DNA from 2 places in the Streptomyces sp. CNT372 genome. Region 1 is predicted to be linked to the other one. Evidence: riboswitches for the same ligand, from Rfam matches in the RefSeq annotation. Region 1 holds a riboswitch; the other holds the start of a gene.
The links. A riboswitch is a leader RNA that binds a small molecule or an ion and turns the genes downstream of it on or off. The one in region 1 is predicted to bind cobalamin.

Region 1 (5,235 bases):
CCCGGCGGTGAACCACCGGGCCGCACCCGTGCGGGCACACGGTGGAGCGCCGATAATTTCGCCATGCTGTGCCTGCGCGAAAGGCATCCTTCGGATCCCGCCTGAACCGCCGCCGGACGATCAACAACCTGCTTCGCCCGCCCTGACCCCCAAGAACCCCGTTCAGCGGCTCGCCTGCCAGTCCCACCTGCCAGTCTCATCAGGAGGTACCCATGAGGATGCTGATCAATGTGCCGGAGACCGTCGTCGCGGACGCGCTGCGGGGCATGGCGGCCGCGCACCCCGAGCTGACCGTGGACGTGGAGAACCGGGTGGTCGTGCGACGGGACGCGCCGGTGGCCGGGAAGGTCGCCCTGGTGTCGGGCGGCGGATCGGGGCACGAGCCGCTGCACGGTGGGTTCGTCGGTCCGGGGATGCTGGACGCGGCCTGCCCCGGGGAGGTGTTCACCAGCCCGGTGCCCGATCAGATGGCGCGGGCCGCCGCGGCCGTGGACAGCGGTGCCGGTGTGCTCTTCGTCGTCAAGAACTACACGGGCGACGTGCTCAACTTCCGCATGGCGGCCGAGCTCGCGGAGGACGAGGGGGTGCGGCTCGCCACCGTGCTCGTCAACGACGACGTCGCCGTGACGGACAGCCTCTACACCGCCGGGCGGCGCGGCACCGGGGCGACGCTCTTCGTGGAGAAGATCGCGGGCGCGCTGGCGGAGGAGGGAGCGCCGCTGGAGCGGGTCGAGGCGGTGGCTCGACGGGTGAACGAGCGGTCGCGGAGCTTCGGCGTCGCGCTCAGCGCGTGCAGCACGCCCGCCAAGGGCGGCCCGACCTTCGACCTGCCGCCCGGCGAACTGGAGCTGGGCATCGGCATCCACGGCGAACCCGGCCGGGAGCGGCGGCCGATGATGACCTCGGGTGAGATCGCGGACGTCGCCGTCGGGGCCGTCCTCGACGACCTGCGCCCCGACGCGCCGGTCATCGCCCTGGTCAACGGGATGGGCGCCACCCCCCTGCTGGAGCTGTACGGCTTCAACGCGGAGGTGCAGCGGGTGCTCGCCGAACGCGGTGTGCCCGTGGTCCGCACCCTCGTCGGCAACTACGTGACCTCGCTCGACATGGCGGGCTGCTCGGTGACGCTGTGCGAGGCGGACGAGGAACTGGTCCGGCTGTGGGACGCGCCCGTCGCCACGCCCGGGCTGCGGTGGGGCCGCTGACCGGCCCGCCGACGCCGGGCCGCCGCGAGGGCAGCCGTTCACCCATGAGTCCATGAGTCCATGAGCCAGTGGAGCCAGTGGAGCCCGTCAAGTCAGTGGAGTCAGTGGATCAATGAATCAACAGGAACAGGGAGTCACCGTGCTCGACACCGCGTTCTTCCGGCGCTGGCTGACCCTCGCCGCGGCGGCCGTGGACCGGGAGGCGGACCGTCTGACCGAGCTGGACTCGGCGATCGGCGACGCCGACCACGGCAGCAACCTCAAACGGGGCTTCGCCGCCGTGACAGCCGAGCTGGACAAGGAGCCGCCGGCCACCCCGGGGGCGGTCCTCGCACTCGCCGGGCGGCAGCTCATCTCCTCCGTCGGCGGCGCCTCCGGACCGCTGTACGGGACGCTGCTGCGCCGCACCGGCAAGACCCTCGGCGAGGCCGCGGAGATCACGCCCGGCGAACTGGCCGAGGCCCTGCGCACGGGTGTCGCGGCGGTGGCGCAGCTGGGCGGCGCGGCGGCGGGCGACAAGACGATGCTGGACGCCCTGGGGCCGGCGGTCGACGCGCTCACGGACTCCGTGGACTCCTTCGCAGCGGCGGCGACCGCGGCGCAGGAGGGCGCCGTGGCGACCGTGCCGCTCCAGGCACGCAAGGGCCGGGCGAGCTACCTAGGTGAACGCAGCATCGGCCACCAGGACCCGGGCGCGACCTCCTCCGCGCTGCTGATCGCGGCCCTGGCCCGCGCCGCCGAGCAGCCGACCGGGCCCGACGCCGAGGGGGACGCGTCGTGAGCAGCCCCGGCGACCGGCCCGGACCCGGCAGCACCCCCGCCGACCGGTCCCGGCCGGACTCCGCCCCCGGCGACAGGCCCGGACCGGACGCCGTCCCCGCCCCCGTCGGCATCGTGCTCGTCTCCCACAGCGCCGCCGTCGCCGCGTCCGTCGCCGAACTGGCCCGCGGGCTGGCCGGGGGCGGGGACACCGCTCCCGTCGCGGCCGCCGGCGGCGCCCCGGACGGCGGCCTCGGCACCAGCGCCGAGCTGATCGCGGACGCGGCCCGGAGCGTGGACCGGGGCGCGGGCGTGGCGGTCTTCGTCGACCTGGGCAGCGCGGTGCTGACGGTCAAGGCCCTCCTCGCGGAAGGAGACGAACTGCCCGAGGGGACACGGCTGGTGGACGCGCCTTTCGTGGAGGGCGCGGTCGCCGCCGTCGTGACGGCGTCGGCGGGCGGCGACGCGGACGCGGTGGCCGCCGCGGCCGGGGAGGCGTACGCGTACCGCAAGGAGTGACCGAGGCCCGGGCGGGGCCACGGCCCGAGGGGGCGTCCGGCCCACCGGTCCGTGACGTGGGACGCACCCGTGCGCGGGTTGTGAGGGCGCAGGCCGGAGGACTAATGTCGCGCTGCCTTGGTGTTCGGGAAACCGGTGCGGTACCGGTGCGGCCCTCGCCACTGTGATCGGGATGTCCGGCCCCACCCCCGTGCGGGGAGCCACTGGGACACCGCGGGAGACCGCGGTTCCTGGGAAGGCGGGGTCGGGCGGCTTCGGCGTGTCCGGAAGGCGACTTCCGGCCCTCTCCCGTCAGCCAGGAGACCGGCCAGGGTGCGTTGTCCATCCACGAGGTGCTGGAGAGGGTCTCCCGATCATGCATATAGCCGAGGGGTATCTGCCCCCCTTGCACGCGGTCGCGTGGGGTGCCGCGTCCGCCCCGTTCGTCGTCCACGGCGTCCGCGCGCTGACCCGCGAGGTCAAGGCGCATCCCGAGTCGACGCTTCTGCTCGGTGCGTCCGGTGCGTTCACGTTCGTCCTGTCCGCTCTGAAGATCCCCTCGGTGACGGGCAGTTGCTCCCATCCGACCGGTACCGGACTCGGTGCCATCCTGTTCCGGCCGCCGGTGATGGCGGTCCTGGGCACCATCACCCTGCTGTTCCAGGCGCTGCTGCTCGCGCACGGCGGCCTGACCACCCTCGGCGCGAACATCTTCTCCATGGCGATCATCGGGCCATGGGCCGGCTACGCCGTCTTCCGGCTGCTGCGCCGGTACGACGCGCCGCTGATGGTCGCCGTCTTCTTCGCCGCGTTCGTCGCCGACCTGTCGACGTACTGCGTGACCAGCGTCCAGCTCGCGCTGGCCTTCCCGGACCCGGGCAGCGGTATCGCCGGGTCGCTGGCGAAGTTCGGGGGCATCTTCGCCGTGACGCAGATCCCGCTGGCCGTCAGCGAGGGGCTGCTGACCGTGCTGGTGATGCGTCTGCTGGTGAAGTCCAGCAAGGGTGAACTGACTCGTCTCGGCGTGCTGGTGAGCAGCGTGGGCGGGTCGAGGAAGAAGGAGGCCGTGGTCCGATGAGCCGCAACGCGAAGATCAACTTCCTGCTCGTCCTGGTCGTGGTCGTCCTGGCCGTGCTGCCGCTGGCCTTCGGGCTCGGCGACCACAGGGAGGAGCCGTTCGCAGGGGCGGACGCGGAGGCCGAGACGGCGATCACCGAGATCGCGCCCGACTACGAGCCCTGGTTCTCGCCCCTGTACGAACCGCCGTCGGGCGAGGTGGAGTCGGCCCTGTTCGCGCTCCAGGCCGCGATCGGCGCCGGGGTCGTGGCGTACTACTTCGGCGTGCACCGGGGCCGCCGCCAGGGCGCGGCGCGCGCGGCGGCGGACGCCCCGGAGCCGTCGGAGCCCGAAGCCGCCGAGTCCGGCTCAAAGGCGTCCGGGTCCGGGGGGCCCGGGTCGGGGGAGCCCGGGTCCGCGGCGGGTGCCGGGACCACGGCCGGGTCCGCCTGACCGCCGGTGCTGCCGATCGACGCGGCGGCGCACAGCAGTCGCTGGCGCCGCCGTCACCCCGGCGAGAAGGCCGTGCTGGGGCTGGGCCTGACGGTGACGGCCGTGTGCCTGCCGCCCTGGCCCGGCGCCGTGCTCGTCGCCGCCGCGACCCTCGCCGTGCTGCTGGGCCCGGCGGGTGTCGCGGGCAGGCAGCTCTGGCGGGCCTTCCGGATTCCCCTCGGTTTCTGCGTCACGGGCGCGATTCCGCTGCTGTTCGCCGTCGGCGGGCCCGGCGGGCCGGTCTCCCTGGCGCCCGACGGGCCCCTCCAGGCGGGCCAGTTGCTGCTGCGCACCTGTGCCGCCTCCCTGGGGGTGCTGCTGTTCGCGTTCACCACCCCGGTGTCGGACGTGCTGCCGCGGCTGGTGCGCGCCGGGGTGCCCGCGGCCGTGGTGGACGTGGCCCTGGTGATGTACCGCATCACCTTCCTGCTGCTCGACTCGGTGAGCCGGGTCCGCCAGGCGCAGGCCGCGCGGCTCGGGCACACCGGCCGGGCGGCCGCCTGGCGTTCCCTCGCCGGGCTCGGCGCGACCGCGTTCGTACGGGCCTTCGACCGCGCCTCCCGGCTCCAGTCCGGTCTCGCAGGGCGCGGCTACGACGGGACACTGCGGGTCCTGGTGCCGCAGGCGGAGGTCTCGCGGCCGTTCCTCGGCAAGGTGGCCGCGCTGCTGGCCGGAATCGTCCTGGCCACCCTCCTGCTCGAAAGGTTCGTCCTGTGACCGTCGTCCGCCTGTCCGGTGCCCGCTACGCCTACGAGGACGGCCCCGTCGTGCTGGACGGGGTGGACCTGGCACTCGCCGAGGGCCGGGCCACGGCACTCCTCGGCCGCAACGGCAGCGGCAAGACCACCCTGCTGCGGCTGCTCAGCGGCGGCCTGCGCCCGGACGCGGGGCGGCTGCTGCTGGCGGACGAGCCGGTCTCCTACGACCGGGCCGGGCTGACCCGGCTGCGCACCACCGTGCAGCTCGTCGTGCAGGACCCGGACGACCAGTTGTTCGCGGCCTCCGTCGAACAGGACGTCTCCTTCGGTCCGATGAACCTCCGGCTGCCCGAGGAGGAGGTCCGGGCCCGCGTCGACGAGGCGCTCGCCGCGCTGGACATCACGGCGCTGCGGGACCGTCCGACCCATCTGCTCTCGTACGGGCAGCGCAAGCGGGCGGCGATCGCGGGAGCCGTGGCGATGCGCCCGCGGGTGCTGATCCTGGACGAGCCCACGGCGGGTCTCGA
Region 2 (5,235 bases), on a different contig from region 1:
TCGGCTTCACCGTCTCACCGGATCTGCTGGCGCAGGCCGCCAAGGACGTCGAGGAGGCGAGCCTGCTCTCCCGCACGGGTGGCGCGCCGACCTTCGCGCTCGGTATGTCGGAGATCTTCGCCGCGGTGATCGGCGGCGCGGGCATGAAGGCGTTCTGGTACCACTTCGCGATCATGTTCGAGGCCCTGTTCATCCTGACCACGGTCGACGCGGGCACCCGGGTGGGCCGGTTCATGCTCCAGGACATGCTGGGCAACGTCTACAAGCCGATGAAGCAGGTGAGCTGGAAGCCCGGCGTCTGGTTCGCCAGCGCGGTGGTGGTCGGCGGCTGGGGCTACTTCCTCTGGGTCGGCGTGCACGACCCGCTCGGCGGCATCAACCAGCTCTTCCCGCTGTTCGGCATCGCCAACCAGCTGCTGGCGGCGGTCGCCCTCGCGGTCTGCACCACCCTGCTGGTCAAGTCCGGCCGCCTGAAGTGGGCGTGGGTGACGGCGGTGCCGCTCGCCTGGGACGTGACGGTCACCCTCACCGCGAGCTGGCAGAAGATCTTCTCCAGCGACCCGAAGGTGGGCTTCTTCGCCCAGCGCGACAAGTACCAGGCCGGCATCGAGTCGGGCGAGGTCCTCGCCCCGGCGAAGTCGATGGACGACATGCACACCATCGTCACCAACTCCACCGTGGACGGGGTGCTCTGCGCGCTGTTCGCCGTGCTCATCGTGATCGTGCTGGCCGACGCGGGCCGGGTCTGCTGGAAGGCCATCAGCGACCCGGACGGCGTGCGCCTCGCCGAGACCCCGTACGTCAAGTCGAAGATCGTCGCACCCGACGGGCTGTTCCCGACCGCGCGGGAGAAGGCCGAACTCGCCGCGGTGGGCGCGGGCGTGCCGGCCCCCGCGGCCTCCTCGGAGAACGAGACCACCGGAAGCGGCCGGCCGTGACGGCCGCGGCGGGCACGAGCACGGACACCCGGGGCCGGCTGCGGCGCGCGGTGGCCTGGATCCGCTGGTACGTGCGCGAGGTGTCGGGCGAGACGGTCTACGACCGCTACGTCGCCCACACCCGCTCCCACGACCCCGCGGCCCCCGTGATGTCCCGCCGCGCCTTCGAACGCGCCCGCATGGACGAACGGGAGGCGGACCCCCGCAACGGCTTCCGCTGCTGCTGACCCCCGCCCCGCCCGCACACCACGAAGGGCCGCCGCTCCACGAGGAGCGGCGGCCCTTCGCCGTCGGATCAGTGCACCCAGTCCTTGAGCTGCTCGGTGGCCAGGGTGATGTCCACCGGCGCGGGCAGTTCGAGGTCCTTGCCGAACGGCACCGTGCGGGCGTTCTCGTACCGCACGCCGTCGGGGCGGCTGTACACCGTGACCTCGCAGCTGTCCCGGTCGATCAGCAGGAAGAGCGGGATGCCGGTCCGGGCATAGGCACGGGGCTTCTCCACCCGGACGCGTCCGTCGGTGTCCGCATCGTACGAGGTGACCTCGACGACCATCAGCACCTGGTCCGGGTCCGCCCACTCGCCCTGCCCGACGAAGGCTCCGCTCGGCGCCAGGGAGCCGTCCGGGCGGGCCCTGCCCTTGCGGTACTCCTGCATCTTGAGCCCCTGGTCGGGGTAGAGCCAGAGCTCCGGCCGCGCCTGCATGCAGATACGCGTCAGCCACTCGATGATGCGCCCGTGGTCCCCGTCCGGCACTGCTTTGCTCCTGAGCTTTCCGTCGATGAGTTCCAGGCGCACGCCCTCGGTCGTGCGGGCCAGTATCCGGAAGGCCTCGTCGAATTCGTCGGAGTCCAGGTGCGGGCGGTCGGTGGTCACGGTCGTGGACCCTCCCTTCAAGGACCACGATAGCGGCGCCGGGTACCGTCCGCGGGGCCGTCCGCAGGGTCGTCCGCGGGGCGGGCGGGCCGTTCGCTTCCCGTCACTTGCGACACGGAGACACAACATGTGGGGGGTGAGTCATCGAGCCGCCCCCACATGTATGCTCGTCTCGCTGTCGACGCAGGGGAATCCGGTGCGAATCCGGGACTGTCCCGCAACGGTGAGCGGTGTGCTGCGCGCTGCCCGCGAGTCCGAGGACCTGCCGACCGCCGCCCGGTCGACCGACCCGGGCGCCAGACGTCCGGGCCTCGCGGTTGGGCCGGTGGACGCCGTGCACGCCGGTGCCCGTTTCCGTGGGCCCGTGCGCGCGGCCGCCCCCTCCCGCCGGCCCCGAGCCGAGCGAGGGAGAGCACCACTGTGACCATCGCGCCCGCCGATCCGGTTTCAGCCGTCCAGCAAGACGGCCCCGGTACCGCACTGCTGCGGACCCTGACCGAACTGACGGCCGACCTGCCCGACACCGACCCCGGCCGGGTCGCCGCCGCCGCGCTGCGCGGCCGGCACGCCGGGTCGGACGAGGCGGAGTTGCGCTCCCTCGCCACCGACGCGGCCGCCGGGCTGATCTCCGAGGACCCGGCGTACTCCCGGCTCGCGGCCCGTCTGCTCACGATCACCATCGCGGAAGAGGCAGCGGGCGAGGGCGCCGTGTCGTTCTCCGCCTCCGTCGCCGTGGGCCACCGCGAGGGCCTGATCGCCGACCGGACCGCCGCGTTCACCACCACGCACGCCACCCGGCTCGACGCGCTGATCGACACCGGGGCCGACGACCGCTTCGGCTACTTCGGTCTGCGCACCCTCTACAGCCGCTACCTGCTGCGCCACCCGATCACCCGGAACGTGATCGAGACCCCCCAGCACTTCATGCTCCGCGTCGCCGCCGGCCTCGCCGAGGACGAGTCGGTGCGGGCCCTGGAGGAAGTGGCCGCGCTCTACCGCCTGATGAGCCGGCTCGACTACCTCCCCTCCTCCCCCACCCTCTTCAACTCCGGCACCCGGCACCCGCAGATGTCCTCCTGCTATCTGCTGGACTCCCCGCTGGACGAGCTGGACTCCATCTACGACCGCTACCACCAGGTCGCACGGCTGTCGAAGCACGCGGGCGGCATCGGTCTGTCGTACTCCCGCATCCGCGCCCGCGGTTCGCTCATCCGCGGCACCAACGGCCACTCCAACGGCATCGTCCCCTTCCTGAAGACCCTGGACGCCTCGGTCGCCGCCGTGAACCAGGGCGGCCGGCGCAAGGGCGCGGCCGCGATCTACCTGGAGACATGGCACGCGGACATCGAGGAGTTCCTGGAGCTCCGCGACAACACCGGCGAGGACGCCCGCCGCACCCACAACCTCAACCTCGCGCACTGGATCCCGGACGAGTTCATGCGCCGGGTCGAGGCGGACGCCGACTGGTCGCTGTTCTCCCCCGCCGACACGCCCGAACTGGTCGACCTCTGGGGCGCGGAGTTCGACGCCGCCTACCGCAGGGCCGAGGCGGCCGGACTGGCCCGCAAGACCCTCCCCGCCCGGGAGCTGTACGGCCGCATGATGCGCACCCTCGCGCAGACAGGCAACGGCTGGATGACCTTCAAGGACGCCTCCAACCGCACCGCCAACCAGACCGCCGAGCCCGGCCGCGTCGTCCACTCCTCGAACCTCTGCACGGAGATCCTGGAGGTCACCGACGACGGTGAGACCGCCGTGTGCAACCTCGGTTCGGTGAACCTGGGCGCGTTCGTGGACACCGCCACCGGCGACATCGACTGGGAGCGGCTGGACGAGACCGTGCGCACCGCGGTCACCTTCCTGGACCGCGTGGTGGACATCAACTTCTACCCGACCGAGCAGGCGGGGCGCTCCAACTCCCGCTGGCGCCCGGTGGGTCTGGGCGCCATGGGCCTCCAGGACGTCTTCTTCAAGCTGCGCCTGCCCTTCGACTCGCCCGAGGCGAAGGCCCTCTCCACGAAGATCGCCGAGCGGATCATGCTCGCCGCGTACGAGGCGTCCTGCGACCTCGCCGAGCGCAACGGCGCGCTGCCCGCCTGGGCCGAGACCCGCACCGCCCGCGGTGTGCTGCACCCGGACCACTACGACGCGGAGCTGACCTGGCCCGAGCGCTGGGCCGCCCTGCGCACCCGGGTCGCGGCGACCGGCATGCGCAACTCGCTGCTGCTGGCCATCGCGCCGACCGCGACGATCGCCTCCATCGCCGGCGTCTACGAGTGCATCGAGCCCCAGGTCTCCAACCTGTTCAAGCGCGAGACCCTCTCCGGCGAGTTCCTCCAGGTCAACTCCTACCTGGTGCAGGACCTGAAGAAGCTCGGCGTGTGGGACGCGCAGACCCGCGAGGCGCTGCGCGACTCCAACGGCTCGGTCCAGGGCTTCACCTGGGTCCCGGAGGACGTCCGCGCGCTGTACCGCACGGCGTGGGAGATCCCGCAGCGCGGTCTGATCGACATGGCGGCCGCCCGCACGCCGTTCCTCGACCAGAGCCAGTCGCTCAACCTGTTCCTGGAGACGCCGACCATCGGGAAGCTCTCCTCGATGTACGCGTACGCCTGGAAGCAGGGCCTGAAGACGACGTACTACCTGCGCTCCCGTCCGGCCACCCGGATCGCCCGCGCCGCGTCCGGCGCCCCGGCGGCCGCCCCGATCCCGGTGCCCGTGCAGGCGACCCCGGAGGACGCCGTGGCCTGCTCCCTGGAGAACCCCGAGTCCTGCGAGGCGTGCCAGTAGGCACCCGACCGCCCCTCCTCCCCCGGGGGTGTCCGGCCCCGAACCGCCGGACACCCCCCTCCCGCACCACCCCACCCGGAAGGACGGCGCGCACGCGCCGGTACGCCATGACTGACCAGCAGAACCTGCTCGACCCCGGATTCGAGCTGACCCTCCGCCCGATGCGCTACCCCGACTTCTACGAGCGCTACCGGGACGCGATCAAGAACACCTGGACCGTGGAGGAGGTCGACCTCCACTCCGACGTGACCGACCTCGCCAAGCTCACGCCCGCCGAGCAGCACCTCATCGGCCGGCTGGTCGCCTTCTTCGCCACGGGCGACTCGATCGTGGCGAACAACCTGGTCCTCACGCTCTACAAGCACATCAACTCCCCGGAGGCGCGCCTGTACCTGTCGCGCCAGCTCTTCGAGGAGGCCGTGCACGTCCAGTTCTATCTGACGCTGCTGGACACCTATCTGCCCGACCACGAGGACCGCAACGCGGCCTTCGCGGCCGTGGAGAACATCCCCTCCATCCGCGAGAAGGCGCAGTTCTGCTTCAAGTGGATGGACTCGGTCGAGAAGATCGACCGGCTGGAGACCAAGGCGGACCGCCGCCGCTTCCTGCTGAACCTGATCTGCTTCGCCGCCT

Region 2: it holds a riboswitch for cobalamin, as region 1 does, so the genes downstream of both, C593_RS0101590 (ribonucleoside-diphosphate reductase subunit alpha) here and C593_RS0121480 (energy-coupling factor ABC transporter permease) in region 1, are expected to answer to the same signal.

What each region holds. Positions count from the first base shown of each region.
Region 1 covers NZ_KB897786.1:733-5,967, forward strand. Annotated here, with positions in the region: gene dhaK (dihydroxyacetone kinase subunit DhaK) at 213-1,205, shown strand; gene dhaL (dihydroxyacetone kinase subunit DhaL) at 1,345-1,986, shown strand; gene C593_RS0121475 (PTS sugar transporter subunit IIA domain-containing protein) at 2,097-2,483, shown strand; cobalamin riboswitch at 2,585-2,809, shown strand; gene C593_RS0121480 (energy-coupling factor ABC transporter permease) at 2,839-3,540, shown strand; gene C593_RS0121485 (energy-coupling factor ABC transporter substrate-binding protein) at 3,537-3,971, shown strand; gene cbiQ (cobalt ECF transporter T component CbiQ) at 3,978-4,727, shown strand; gene C593_RS30155 (ATP-binding cassette domain-containing protein) at 4,724-5,235, shown strand, end outside.
Region 2 covers NZ_KB897776.1:375,770-381,004, forward strand. Annotated here, with positions in the region: gene C593_RS0101575 (carbon starvation CstA family protein) at 1-938, shown strand, start outside; gene C593_RS0101580 (YbdD/YjiX family protein) at 935-1,165, shown strand; gene C593_RS0101585 (Uma2 family endonuclease) at 1,234-1,812, opposite strand; cobalamin riboswitch at 1,975-2,096, shown strand; gene C593_RS0101590 (ribonucleoside-diphosphate reductase subunit alpha) at 2,233-4,602, shown strand; gene C593_RS0101595 (ribonucleotide-diphosphate reductase subunit beta) at 4,710-5,235, shown strand, end outside.